Sorangium aterium: one gene and its partner. The protein of the gene in region 1 interacts with the protein of each later gene in a pairwise test. Links are inferred from orthologs where the notes say so. Each region holds a gene or a part of one and is shown in the gene's direction. Other genes may lie near its edges.

Evidence for each region.
Region 2: the proteins of gyrA (region 1) and gyrB interact in binary tests that used the Escherichia coli proteins (3 or more experiments, as listed by UniProt). The link is inferred for Sorangium aterium from one-to-one orthologs.

The regions. Positions count from the first base shown.
Region 1 is NZ_JAQNDK010000003.1:1,463,027-1,469,836, forward strand. What follows is about bases 1,834-5,057. They hold gyrA (DNA gyrase subunit A), read left to right. Parts: upstream 1,834-2,229; coding sequence 2,230-4,857; downstream 4,858-5,057. Other genes in these bases: POL72_RS29745 (gamma-glutamylcyclotransferase), read right to left, coding at 4,850-5,057. Also shown: POL72_RS29720 (hypothetical protein), read left to right, coding at 1-214; POL72_RS29725 (hypothetical protein), read left to right, coding at 301-534; POL72_RS29730 (HNH endonuclease), read left to right, coding at 531-947; POL72_RS29735 (hypothetical protein), read left to right, coding at 1,298-1,798; more of POL72_RS29745, read right to left, coding at 5,058-5,506; POL72_RS29750 (saccharopine dehydrogenase family protein), read right to left, coding at 5,550-6,746; POL72_RS29755 (amidase), read right to left, coding at 6,786-6,810. UniProt on the Escherichia coli protein: A type II topoisomerase that negatively supercoils closed circular double-stranded (ds) DNA in an ATP-dependent manner to maintain chromosomes in an underwound state.
Region 2 is NZ_JAQNDK010000005.1:176,524-183,221, reverse strand. Bases 1,388-4,499 are described here. They hold gyrB (DNA topoisomerase (ATP-hydrolyzing) subunit B), read left to right. Parts: upstream 1,388-1,750; coding sequence 1,751-4,249; downstream 4,250-4,499. Outside these bases: dnaN (DNA polymerase III subunit beta), read left to right, coding at 1-145; DNA replication/repair protein RecF, read left to right, coding at 142-1,293; ATP-dependent chaperone ClpB, read left to right, coding at 4,536-6,698. UniProt on the Escherichia coli protein: DNA gyrase negatively supercoils closed circular double-stranded DNA in an ATP-dependent manner to maintain chromosomes in an underwound state.

The DNA.
Region 1 (6,810 bases):
GGCGCTCGAGGCCTGCGCGTTCGTCGCCGCCCCGAACGGCGGCGGCGCCGACATCGGCAGCGGCGGCTCTGGCAGTGCGGGCAGCGGCGGCTCTGGCAGTGCGGGCAGCGGCGGCTCCGGCGGCGACAGCGCCGGCAACGGTGGCTCTGACGGCGCAGGCAGCGGCGGCTCCGGCGGCGGCAGCGCGGGCAGCGGCGGCTCCGGCGGGCCCTAATACCGCTGCGGAAAGCTCCCTCGGACCGCTCTCAGGCTGATCGCCCACCTCGCACCAACCTGCTAGGTTCAGGGAGGAGTTCGACCATGGCTACGCCGGCAACAGTCCACGTTGATGTGGAGCTCCCTTCCGATCTCGCACAGCTCCGCCTCCCGGCGGGGGTCGATCGCAGGCTGCAGGCGCTCCTGGACAAGCAGGACCGCGGGGAGAAGCTGTCGGCGGATGAGGCCATCGAAGCCGAGGGGCTCGTCGATCTCGCCGAGCTGCTCAGCTTGCTGCGCCTCCGCGCATCGCGGAAGGAGCCTGCGCTGACGCGATGAGCCGCGACAGCGTGCCCGCGGCGCTCCAGCGTCGCGTCCGCAAGCGTGCCGCCGATCGATGCGAGTATTGCCGGCTCTCCCAGGTCAGCCAGGAGGCCGCGTTCCATGTCGATCACATCCAGCCGCGGCACGCAGATGGCCTGACCACCCCGGAGAACCTGGCGCTCGCCTGTGTGTCGTGCTCCCTGCGCAAGGGAGCGCGGACCCATGGAGAGGATCCGAGCACGGGCGACCACGCGAGCCTTTTCCACCCTCGCTGGGGTCGCTGGGAAGACCACCTCGACGTCACGAGTGATCTGCTGATCGCCGGAAAAACACCGACAGGCCGCGCCACGGTCGCGCGGCTCCGGATGAATCGGCCTCTCGTCATCGAGATTCGACGTGAAGAGGCGCTGCGGGGTCGATTCCCGTAGAGGGCGCCCGCTGCTTCCGCGAGCTCATTTCAAGCCTTGCAGCGGCCAGGCCCCCGGCGTCCAGGCGCAGCCGCGGCGCCGCCCCGCGCGGGCGGCGCATCCGCCAGCTCGCCCGCGAGCGCCGTCGTCCCCGGCGCCTCCTCCCGCGGGCCTCGCTCGGCCGCGCGCCGCGCCGGGCGCGGCGCCCGCGCAGCGGGGCCGCGTTTCATGTGGCGCCGTTCCCCGGCTTGGACTAGTGCCCCCTGCCGATGGGCCGAGCTCGAGCTGGTTTCGGAACCTTGTTCGCAGCGGATCGCGCGCGCGGGCGCTCCCCGCGACCCCGGGCTGGCCGGTGCGCCCTGGCGCTCGCCGTGCTCGCGCTCACGGCCTGCGCCGACGGGTCCAACAGCGACGACGACCTGCAGCTCGGGACGTCGGTGACCATCGACCCGCTCGCCTTCCTTGGCGACGTCCAGTGCTCCGGCTCGGACGAGCCGGAGGCCATCCGCAGCTACGTCGCCACGCTCACCGACAACAGCGCGGAGGGCGGGCCGTCCCCCCTCGCCTCGTCGCCGCCAGTCTCCTGTGCGTGGAGCGTGTCGTTCACCTCCGTCGTCGAGGGGCACAAGTACACGGTCAGGATCGACGGCTACGGGGGGGAGCTCGCCGACGAGCTCACGCCCGAAGGTGGCGAGACCTCCGGGAACCCCGAAATGCTGCTCCCCAACGGTGACAAGGCCGACCCGATCTGGACGTGGGAGTGCCCCGGCCCCGACCCCGACGCCCCGGACAGCGCCGGATCGATCGTGGCGGAGAAGGACGTAGAAATCGTCGTCCGGACGTGCGCCCCGCCCACCCGCTTCGAGCCCTGACCCTTCCGGCGCCCCCGTTGCGCCGCCTCAAGCTCCCGCCGCGCTGTCCAGCGCCCCCGCCCAGGACGCTCCAGCCGCGCTGTCCGGCACCCCTGATGCGCCCTCGACGGCGCCTCGCAGCGTCCGCCGAGGAGCCGGCGGCAGGCCGCGATCCACGCCCGCCGCGCGCGGGGAGGAACGCCCTCTGAGGCCGGCAAACCCTTTGCGCCAGCCTGCCCCTTGGAGTACCTGAACGCATCCGTCGCATCCCCTGAACAGCGTGGGTCATAGGGCGCGCGGCGAAGGCCGGGCTCCACCTCGTCGCTCGTCGATCGAGGCCAGGGCCGCTTCCGCCGCTCCGCTCGACGCTCGATCCGCGCTGGGATGGGCCTCTACGACGGGGGCCGAGCGCGCGCCGCGCCCGCCCCCCGCGCCTCGGGTGCAGGTCCCCCATGGAAGAGACGTCGAACATCCAGCAGAAGGTTCCGGTCAGCATCCAGGACGAGCTCCGGACGAGCTACCTCGACTACGCGATGAGCGTGATCATCGGCCGCGCGATCCCGGACGTGCGCGACGGCCTGAAGCCGGTGCACCGCCGGATCCTCTACTCGATGAACGAGCAGAAGATCGGCCCCACCGGCTCGCACAAGAAGTGCGCGCGCGTCGTCGGAGACGTCCTCGGCAAGTACCACCCGCACGGCGATCTCGCGGTCTACGACGCGCTCGTCCGGATGGGGCAGACCTTCAGCCTGCGCTACCCGCTCATCGACGGGCAGGGCAACTACGGCTCGGTCGACGGCGACTCGCCCGCGGCCATGCGGTACACGGAGTCGCGCCTGTCGCGGATGGCCGTCGAGCTGCTCGCCGATCTCGACAAGGACACGGTCGACTTCGTCCCGAACTACGACGACTCGGAGCTCGAGCCGAGCGTCCTTCCGGCGAAGTTCCCGCAGCTCCTGGTGAACGGCTCCGGCGGCATCGCCGTCGGCATGGCGACGAACATCCCGCCGCACAACCTCGGCGAGATCATCGACGCGACGATCGCCATCATCCGCAACCCCGACATCACCCTGGAGGAGCTGCTCCACCTCGTCCCGGGCCCCGATTTCCCGACCGGCGGCCTCATCTACGGCAAGAGCGGGATCGTGCAGGCGTACACGACCGGCCGTGGCTCGATCACGATGCGCGGGCGCCACCAGGTCGAGAAGACGATGAAGGGCGACCGCGAGCAGATCGTCTTCACCGAGATCCCCTACCAGGTGAACAAGGCCCGGCTGGTCGCGAAGATCGCCGAGTGCATGAAGGAGAAGCGCATCGAGGGGATCAGCGAGGTGCGCGACGAGAGCGATCGCGAGGGGATGCGGATCGTCATCGAGCTGAAGAAGGACATCTTCCCGCAGGTGGTCGTCAACCAGCTCTACCGGCTGACGGACCTCCAGGCGACGTTCGGGGTCATCAACCTGTCGATCGCGAACGGGCGCCCCGCGGTGCTGAGCCTGAAGGACACGCTCTCGCACTTCATCGAGCACCGGCGCGAGGTCGTGACGCGGCGCTGTCGGTTCGAGCTCCGGCAGGCCGAGGCGCAGCGCGAGCTCATCGAGGGGCTCGGGATGGCGACGAGCGACATCGATCGCATCGTCGCGACGATCCGGGCCTCGAGCGATCCGGACGACGCGCGGGAGAACCTGCAGAAGCTGCCGCTCCGGGGGCTCGGCGAGTTCCTCCGGCGCGCCGGCCGGCCGGAGCCCGAGTGCGCCGAGGCCGACACGCGCGGCGACTACTTCCTGTCGGAGCGGCAGGCCAAGGCGATCCTCGAGATGCGGCTGTCGCGCCTGACCGGCCTCGAGCGGGAGAAGCTCGCGAAGGAGTACGGCGAGCTGTCGCAGACCATCGAGCGGCTCCGGGCGATCCTGGCCGACATGGGGCTGCTCATGAACGTGATCGTGATGGAGCTCGAGGAGATCAAGGAGCGCTTCGGCGACAAGCGGCGCACCGAGATCGTGCCGGCCGAGGCCGAGATCCAGATGGAGGACCTGATCCAGGAAGAGGACATGGTCGTGACCATCTCGCACGCCGGCTACCTGAAGCGGACGCCGACCTCGACGTACCGGGCGCAGCGCCGCGGCGGCAAGGGGATGGTGGGGATGGAGGCGCGCGAGGAGGACTGGGTGAGCCAGCTCTTCGTGGCGTCGACGCACTCGTACGTCTTCTTCTTCAGCGACAAGGGCAAGGTCTTCGTCAAGAAGGTCTACGAGATCCCGCAGGCGCCGCGGAACGCGAAGGGCCGGGCGATCGTGAACTTCGTCGGGATGGAGCCGGGGGAGAAGGTCGCGGCGATCACGCCGGTGCCGAGCTTCGACGGCGAGACGTTCGTGGTGACGCTGACCCGCCGCGGGCAGATCAAGAAGACGGCGCTCAACGAGTACGAGAACTACCGGGACAAGGGGATCATCGGCGTGCGGATCGAGGAGGGCGATCAGCTCTTCACGGCGGCGCTCACCGACGGCAAGCGCGAGCTCGTGATCGCGACGCGGAGCGGGATGAGCATCCGCTTCCCCGAGGACCAGGTGCGCCCGACGGGCCGCGCGACGATGGGCGTGAAGGGCATCGAGCTCGACGAGGGCGACGTGGTGGTCGGCCTCGGCGTGAGCGGCGACGGGCGCGACCGGGTGCTCGCGGTCTGCGAGCGCGGGTACGGCAAGCAGACGCCGCTCGAGGAGTTCCGGCTCCAGAGCCGCGGCGGCAAGGGCGTGATCCTGATCGACGCGAGCGAGCGGAACGGGCCGGTCGTGGGCGTCGCCATGGTGAGCCCGAGCGACGAGGTGCTGATCGTGACCGATCGCGGGCAGATGATCCGCACCAAGACGAGCGAGATCCGCGAGACGGGGCGCAACGCGCAGGGCGTGCGGATCATGCACGTCGGCCAGGACGAGCGGGTCGTCGCCGTCGAGGCCTTCGCGGCGGAAGCGGAAGCGGCCGAGGCCGAGGAGGGCGGGTCGACGCCGCCGGCGGCCGGCGCGGACGGGACCAACGGGGTCGCGGATCACGCCGGCGGGAACGGGAGCAGCGAGGTCAACTAGAGGTCGACCGGGCGCCGAGCTCGGTCGACGGCCCGTCCGCAGCCCCCGCGGCGCGACCACCACACGAGGGACCGACGGTGGTCCTCGGGTCGACCGGACGGGGAGCTCGGTGGCCGACGAGGGCCGCTAGCTCGGTCACGTGCTCGTCGTGCGCGCCCATCGCCATGAGCGCGTCGGCGAGCCGCAGGACGTACTCGACGTTCGAGCCGCTCGGGCCGTGCGACGCGAGCACCTGCGCGGCGATCTCGGGGAGCGGCGCAGCGCCCAGGTAATCGGGGTTATCCGGCGTGGCCAGGTACACGATGGCCGACCGGGCCGTGATCTCCGCGCGCACCGCCGCCCCATCCGCAAGGTGGAGCGGCACGTCGTGGCGCGCATATCCGCCCTTCTCGCGGTGGTCCAGCGCGCGGAGCACCTCGTCGAGCTCGGCCTCGCCAACGCGATAGGCCATCCCCCAGCAGAGGGCGCCAGGCGACGGGATGAGCGTGACCACCCGCCCGGGCGCCCCGGGGACGCCCCGATGGTCTGTGGACCCCTGCCAGAAGCGGCGGGCCCACCCCGTGATGTACCCTGGCACCATCCGCTCGAAGCGGAAGGCAGGCCGCCAGATCAACGAACCGTAACCGAAGATCCACGCCTCGCGGTCCACGGGGCGATTGTACCAAACCGCGCCGGCCGTCAGCCGCTGCAGCTCACCCCTCGAGCAGCTCGAACCGGATCCCCGCCGCCTGAAGCCGCTCGATGAGCCGCTCCCCCATCGCGACGGCCGGCGTGATGACCCCGGCGCGCGCCGGCAGCCGCTCGCGGTCGAACGCCATGCAAAGCGCCGACTCCGCCACCATCTTGGCCGTCTCCGAGTACCCCGGATCGCCGCCGCTCACGCGCGTCACCACCTTGCGCGACGCGCTCTTCCCCTGGAAGGTCACCTGGAACCAGCTGCGCGCCCGCTCCTCCGCGCTCGGCCCCTCCCCCGGACTCCGCACCTTGCGGAGCAGCTCCCGCGTCGGTCCCACCTTGGCCAGCGCCGTGACCGCGCCGAAGCCGGCGATCCCCATCACGAGCTGCAGCCCGGACTTGACCTGCACGTTGTGGCTGTACTGGAAGTCGGGGCCGTAGGCGTCGAGCTCCCGCGCGCTCCGGAGCACGACGAGCGGATCGATGCTGGGCATCGGACAGAGCCATGCGCGCAGCCCCTTCTCGTAGCGGATACGCGCCTTGAGCCCCCGCACCCTGCGCGCCCCGTGCGCGCCCTCGCCGCGCGCGGCGCCCTTCCTGGGGCCGGCGTGCGCCATGATCTCGAGCAGCGACTGCCAGGTGCCGCCGGAGAAGCTGCCGTGCGCGCGCACGATGCCCTCCACAGCGATCGGCTCGCCCGCGGGGAGCTTCGTCACCGTGAAGAGCACCCCGAGGTCGTGCGGGATGCTGTCGAAGCCGCAGCAGTTGACGATCCGCACGCCCCGCGCGCGGGCGGCCTCGTGGTGGCGCTCGATGAGGCGGTCGACGAACCCAGGCTCGCCGGTGAGATCCGCGTAGTCGGTGCCCGCGCGGATGCACGCCTCGACGAGCGGCTCGCCGAGCGCCGTGTAAGGACCGACCGTCGTGATGACGACGCGCGCCTGGCGAGCCATGCGCTCGAGCGACGCCGCGTCGTCCGACGCCGCCTCGATGACGCCCAGCGAGGAGCACGCCGGATCGATCGCCTCCATCGCCGCCTTCACCTCGGCGAGGCGCCCCGCGCTCCGGCCAGCGATCGCCCAGCGGATGGGCCGCTCTTCTGCGCCACGGGCGGAGGCGTCCTTGCCCTTGGTGGCGAGATACTCGGCGACGAGGCGACCGGTGAAGCCGGTCGCTCCGAAGACGATCACGTCGTACGCGCGGTCGCTGGTCATGGGGGGCAGCCTTGATACCACGACCGCGGGCGGGAACGGTCAGCGCCGGCACCACGAGAGCGAC
Region 2 (6,698 bases), on another replicon or contig:
GTACTTCCTCGACGTGCTCGCCTCGATCGACGACGAGGAGGTCATCCTCGGCATCTCCGGCGAGCTCGACCCCGCCGTGATCCGGCCCGGCAGCGAGTCGAACCAGCAGAGCTACGTCGCCGTCATCATGCCGATGCGGATTTGAGCGCGCCCTCCGACGAGCCCGAGGGGCGCTCCCCGAGCCTCCTCCTCGAGCGGCTCCACATCCGCGAGTTCCGGAACCTCGGTCGCGTCGATGTCGAGCCAGCGCCGCGCATCAACGTGATCGCGGGCAACAACGGGCAGGGAAAGACGAGCCTGCTCGAGGCGATCTACTTCGCCGCGACCTCGAGGAGCTTCCGCACCCACCGGCTGGCCGAGCTGGTCCGCCACGGCGCCCCCATCGCAAGCGCGCGCGCGCGCTTCGTCGAGCGACGGGACGCGCTGCAGCCGCTCGCGCGCGAGCAGACCGCCGCCGTGGAGCACAAGCGGTGCGTCGTGCGGATCGACGGCAACCGGCCTCCGAGCCTGGCGAGCTTCGCGACGCGATCGCCGGTCGTCGCCTTCCACGCGGAGGAGCTCGCGCTGTCCACCGGGCCCGCGAGCGCGCGGCGCACGCTGCTCGATCGCCTGGCGCTCTTCATGGACCCGCAGAGCGCCGACCACCGGGCCCGCTACGCGCAGGCGCTCCGCGCGCGCCACGAGCTGCTCCACCGCGGCGGGGGAGCGCAGGCCCAGGCGAGCCCCGAGCTCGACGCGTTCGAGGCGCTCTGCGCCCTCCACGGCGCGGCGCTGACCCGCGCCCGCGAGGCGGCCGTCCAGGCGCTGGCGCCGGAGCTCACGAACGCCTTCGCCCGCATCGCCGCGCCCAACCTGACGCTGGCCGCGCGGTACGCGCCGGGCGGCAGCGGCGCCGCCGAGCAGGCGCGCGAGGCGCTGCGCGAGCAGCGCCGCCGCGACGCGCACCGGCCGAGCGCGGGCTTCGGTCCCCACCGCGACGACCTGGTGCTCGAGCTCGACGGCCACCCCGCCCGCGTTGTCGCCTCGCAGGGCCAGCACAGGGCCCTCACGCTCGCGCTCAAAGCAGCCGAGACCGCTGCGATTGCTTCCGTCCGGGGCGTAGAACCGATCCTCCTGCTCGACGACGTGTCGAGCGAGCTCGATCCCGACCGGACCGCGGCGCTGTTCATGTTCCTCGGAATGGCGCGCGGACAGGTATTCCTGACGACCACGCGGCGCGATCTCATCGTCACGCCGGGCGTACCTTCCTCGGAGCGGCGCGATTTTCACGTCGAAGGCGGCGCGGTCGGCTGACGTTCGTTCGTCGCGGGCGCGCCGGGCTGCCGCCGGGCTGCCGGACGCACGCGGCGCGCGGCGCCCGGCGCGCGCGACGAACGTCAGCCGACCGCGCCGCGACCGCCGTCAAACGCGTTGATCCCGGCCCCGGAGCGCGCGAGTTGGGATGCTCCGGACGCGCCCGCGATGGGCACCGAAAATACGGTGTTACGAGGCTTCCGGACCCGGCGAAACGCTTGCCCGAGCCCCTGATTTCGGCTACATTTCCGCAGTCTTTACGGGGCATCGACGAGCGGTCCGCGCGTGAACGCTCATGGCCCCGGAATCGATCCGGCGCCGCGGCCGCGGCGCCCGGGTCTCACCAGACGAGCTGCCATCGAGCCGGCCCCTCCACTGCAAGAACTCCGGCAATCCGAGCGGCCTCCGCCGCTCTGCGCCCCCGGTGAGAGGCGGCGGGCGCGCCACCAGGACCGAGATGACGGAACCCACCCTGAGCCAGCCGACCGACCTCACCAAGGCGTCGTATGACGCCCACAGCATCACGGCGCTCGAAGGCCTTGAAGCGGTGCGAAAGCGACCCGGCATGTACATCGGCGATGTGCACGACGGATCGGGGCTCCACCACCTGGTCTGGGAAGCCATCGACAACGCGGTCGACGAGCACCTCGCCGGCGCCTGCACGGAGATCAGGGTCACCGTCCACTTCGACGGCTCGGTGTCGATCGAGGACAACGGCCGCGGGATCCCGGTCGGGATGCACGCCAAGGGCGTGAGCGCGGCAGAGGTCGTCATGACCGTCCTCCACGCCGGCGGCAAGTTCGACAACTCCAGCTACAAGGTCTCTGCGGGCTTGCACGGCGTCGGCGTGAGCGCCGTGAACGCCGTCTCCGAGTGGCTGAAGCTCGAGATCAAGCGGGAAGGAAAGCTCTGGTTTCAGGAGTACGCCCGGGGCGTGCCGAAGGCGCCGCTCAAGGGGATCGGCGTGACGGACAAGACGGGGACGAAGCTCACCTTCAAGCCCGATCCGCTCGTCTTCAGCACAGTCGAGTTCAGCTTCGACATCCTGGCGAGCCGCCTGCGCGAGCTCGCGTTTCTGAACGCCGGGCTCATCATCCACCTCCACGACCAGCGCCCCGACGGGAGAACGGAAGTCTACGAGTACAAGGGGGGCATCTCCGAGTTCGTGTCGCTCCTCAACAAGACCAAGGAGCCGATTCACGACGACGTGATCAGCTTCGTGTCGCAGCATGAGGCCGGCGCCACAGGCGACGGCGCGAACGGCCGCGGCAGCTCCGCGGCTCCGCCGGTCGGCGTGGAGGTCGCGCTGCAGTGGAACGGCTCCTATACGGAAGCCATCTTCTGTTACACGAACAACGTCCACAACAAGGACGGCGGCACCCACCTCACCGGGCTCCGCGCCGCGCTCACGAAGACCATCAACAACTACGGGAGCGCGCACAACCTCTTCAAGGAGCTGAAGCAGGGCCTGCAGGGCGAGGACGCGCGTGAGGGCCTGACGTGCGTGCTCAGCATCAAGCACCCGGACCCGTCGTTCGACTCGCAGACGAAATCCAAGCTCGTGTCGAGCGAGGTCAAGGGCATCGTCGAGGCCGCCGTCAGCGACAAGCTCGGGCAGTACTTCGAAGAGAACCCCCAGAGCGCGAAGAAGATCATCGAGAAGGCGGTCGTCGCCGCGAAGGCGCGCGAGGCGGCCCGCAAGGCCCGCGAGGTGATCCGCAAGGGCTCGCTCGACGTGACCTCGCTCTCGGGCAAGCTCGCCGACTGCCAGTCCAAGGACCCGGAGAAGAGCGAGATCTACATCGTCGAGGGCGAGAGCGCCGGCGGCAGCGCCAAGATGGGGCGCGACCGGCACTTCCAGGCGATCCTCCCGCTGAAGGGGAAGATCCTGAACGTCGAGCGCGCGCGGCTCGACCGGATGCTGAGCTCCGCCGAGGTGGGCACGCTGATCACCGCGCTCGGCTGTGGGATCAACGACGCCGGCGGCTTCGAGATCGACAAGCTCCGCTACCAGAAGATCATCCTGATGACGGACGCCGACGTCGACGGATCCCACATCCGCACGCTGCTGCTGACCTTCTTCTTCCGGCAGATGCCGGAGATCATGGAGAAGGGGTACCTGTTCATCGCGCAGCCGCCGCTCTACCGCGTGCGCAAGGGCAAGCGGGACCTGTACCTGAAGGACCAGGGCGCCCTGGACGAGTTCCTCGTGGGCAACGCCGTGGACGGGCTCGAGATCGTCGCCAGCGGCGCCCAGACGGGCATCGCGGGCCAGCCGCTCTACCGGCTGGCGCAGCGGCTGAAGCGGTTCCGCGCCGTGCTCTCCAACATCGACAAGCGCTGTGACGCGCGGATCGTGGCGGCGCTGCTGCGGTCGAGCGGGCTCGGGCGCGACGATCTGCGCGAGACCAAGAAGGTCGCCGCGGCCGCCGACGAGCTCCGCGCCTACCTGAAGCAGCGCTATCCGGACCTGTTCCCGCTCACGCTGTCGACGCCCCGGGACACGGAGCACGGGACGAGCCGGATCGAGGTCGTGCCGCGCCCGGGCGCGAGCGCGCGAAAGAGCGTCATCGACTGGGATCTGGTGAACTCGCCGGAGTACCAGGAAGCCTGGTCGATCGAGCAGGACCTCCGGTCCATCGGCGCGCCCCCGTACCGGGCGCGCACCTCGAGCGGCGAGGAGACCCTGGAGAACGGAGAGTCGCTCGTCGAGTACATCGAGGAGCGCGGCAAGAAGGGCATCTCGATCAGCCGTTACAAGGGCCTCGGCGAGATGAACGCCGACGAGCTCTGGGAAACGACGATGAACCCGGACGCTCGGACTCTCCTCCAGGTCCGCATCGACGATGCGGTGAAGACGGACGAGCTCTTCACGATCCTGATGGGGGATCAGGTCGAGCCGCGGCGCAACTTCATCGAGCAGAACGCGCTCAACGTGAAGAACCTCGATATCTGAGCCCCACGGCCAGGGCGCGCGGCTCCTGCGCGCCCGGCGCGGCTCCTGCGCCCGGGCGCGGCGCCTCGGCCCCGCGCCCGGGCGTGCGTGCGTCGAGCCCCTCGCTCGATGCGCATGGCCGGGGGGTTGACACGGCGCTGCTGCTGCATCGCTCACCTGCCCTGTTCGCTCGTCATCCCTTCAGCGCCTCTTCGGCGTCCCATCAGCGCCCTTCAGCGTTTTTGGCAAGCCGCTTGCCTGGCCGTCCCCTTGCTAGGCGGGGCACCCGCCTTAGCTTCGAGGGGCCATGAAAATCGAGCGAATGACGACGAAGGCCCAAGAGGCCATACGAGAGGCTGTCGACTTCGGCAGCCGTCGGGGAAACCCCGAGCTCTATCCCGAGCACCTTGTGCGGGCGATCGTCAGCCAGGACGGCGGCGTCGGCGCGCCTCTGGTGCAGAAGGCAGGCGCCGATCCGGCGGGCGTGCTGCGCCTCCTCGACGCGAAGATCGACACCTATCCTCGCGTCAGCGGCGGCGCCGAGCCGAACCTGTCGAGGCGCGCGCTCACGGTCCTGCAAAAGGCCGAAGACGAGGCGAAGGCGCTCAAGGACGAGTACATCTCGACAGAGCACGTCCTGCTCGCCGGCATCAAGGCCGACAAGGAGATCCAATCGATCTTCGAACGAGCGGGGCTCTCGTACGACAAGCTCCTCTCGTCGCTCGCGGCCGTGCGTGGCAATCAGCGCGTGACGGACCGGGACCCCGAGGGGAAGTTCCAGGCGCTCGAGAAGTACACACGGGATCTCACGAAGCTCGCTCGACAGGGCAAGATCGATCCGGTGATCGGGCGAGACGAGGAGATCCGGCGCGTCATCCAGGTGCTCTCGCGGCGCACCAAGAACAATCCGGTGCTCATCGGCGAGCCCGGCGTCGGCAAGACGGCGATCGTCGAGGGCATCGCGCAGCGCATCGTCGCGGGCGATGTGCCGGAGTCGCTCAAGGACAAGACCATCGCCGCGCTCGATCTCGCCGCCATGGTCGCAGGCTCGAAGTTCCGCGGGGAGTTCGAGGATCGGCTCAAGGCCGTGCTCAAGGAGATCGAGGGCTCGAACGGCCGCATCATCCTGTTCATCGACGAGCTTCACACGCTGGTGGGCGCCGGCGCGGCCGAGGGCGCCATGGACGCGGCCAACATGCTGAAGCCGGCGCTCGCGCGCGGTGAGCTCCGGTGCATCGGCGCGACCACCCTCGACGAGTACCGCAAGCGGATCGAGAAGGACGCGGCGCTGGAGCGGCGGTTCCAGCAGGTGCTCGTCACGCAGCCCAGCGTCGAGGACACGATCGCTATCCTGCGAGGCCTCAAGGAGAAGTACGAGGTCCACCACGGGATCCGCATCCAGGACGCGGCGCTCGTCGGGGCCGCCGTCCTGTCGAACCGGTACATCACCGAGCGCTTTTTGCCCGACAAGGCGATCGATCTGGTCGACGAGGCGGCGTCGAAGATCCGTATGGAGATCGATAGCCTGCCCACGCCGATCGATCAGGTCGAGCGCGATCTGCTCAAGCTGCAGATGGAGGAGCAGGCGCTCAAGCGCGAGAGCGACAAGGCGAGCAAGGTCCGCCTCGACGAGGTGCGGCGCGAGATCGCCGAGCTCCAGGGGCAGCGCGACGCGATGCGGGCGCAGTGGATGCGCGAGAAGGAGCTCATCTCCGAGCTGCGCCGGCTCAAGCCGCAGATCGAGGAGCTCCGGCTCGAGGAGGAGCGGCTGAAGCGCGCCGGAGACCTCGGGCGCGCCGCGGAGATCCATTACGGCAAGATCCCGGAGATCGAGAAGCAGCTCGAGTCGATCCGCGCCACCCTCTCCCAGGTGCAGTCGAAGCAGAGCTACCTGAAGGAGGAGGTCACCGACGAGGACATCGCCGCGGTCGTCTCGAAATGGACCGGGATCCCCGTCTCCAAGATGCTCGAGAGCGAGATGCAGAAGCTGCTGCGCCTCGAGGAGGAGCTGCGCCGGCGGGTCGTCGGGCAGGAGGACGCGCTCCGCGCGGTGTCGAACGCCATCCGGCGCTCGAGGGCCGGGCTCGGCGACGAGCGCCGGCCGATCGGATCGTTCCTGTTCCTCGGGCCGACCGGCGTCGGCAAGACCGAGCTCGCGCGCGCGCTCGCCGAGATCCTCTTCGACGACGAGAAGGCCATGGTGCGGCTCGATATGAGCGAGTACGGGGAGCGCCACGCGGTGGCCCGCCTGATCGGCGCGCCGCCCGGGTACGTCGGCTACGAGGAGGGCGGCCAGCTCACGGAGCCGGTGCGCCGACGGCCGTACAGCGTGGTGCTGTTCGACGAGATCGAGAAGGCCCACCCGGACATCTGGAACACGCTCCTCCAGGTGCTCGACGACGGTCGCCTGACCGACGGCCAGGGGCACACGGTCGATTTCAAGAACACGATCATCATCCTGACATCGAAC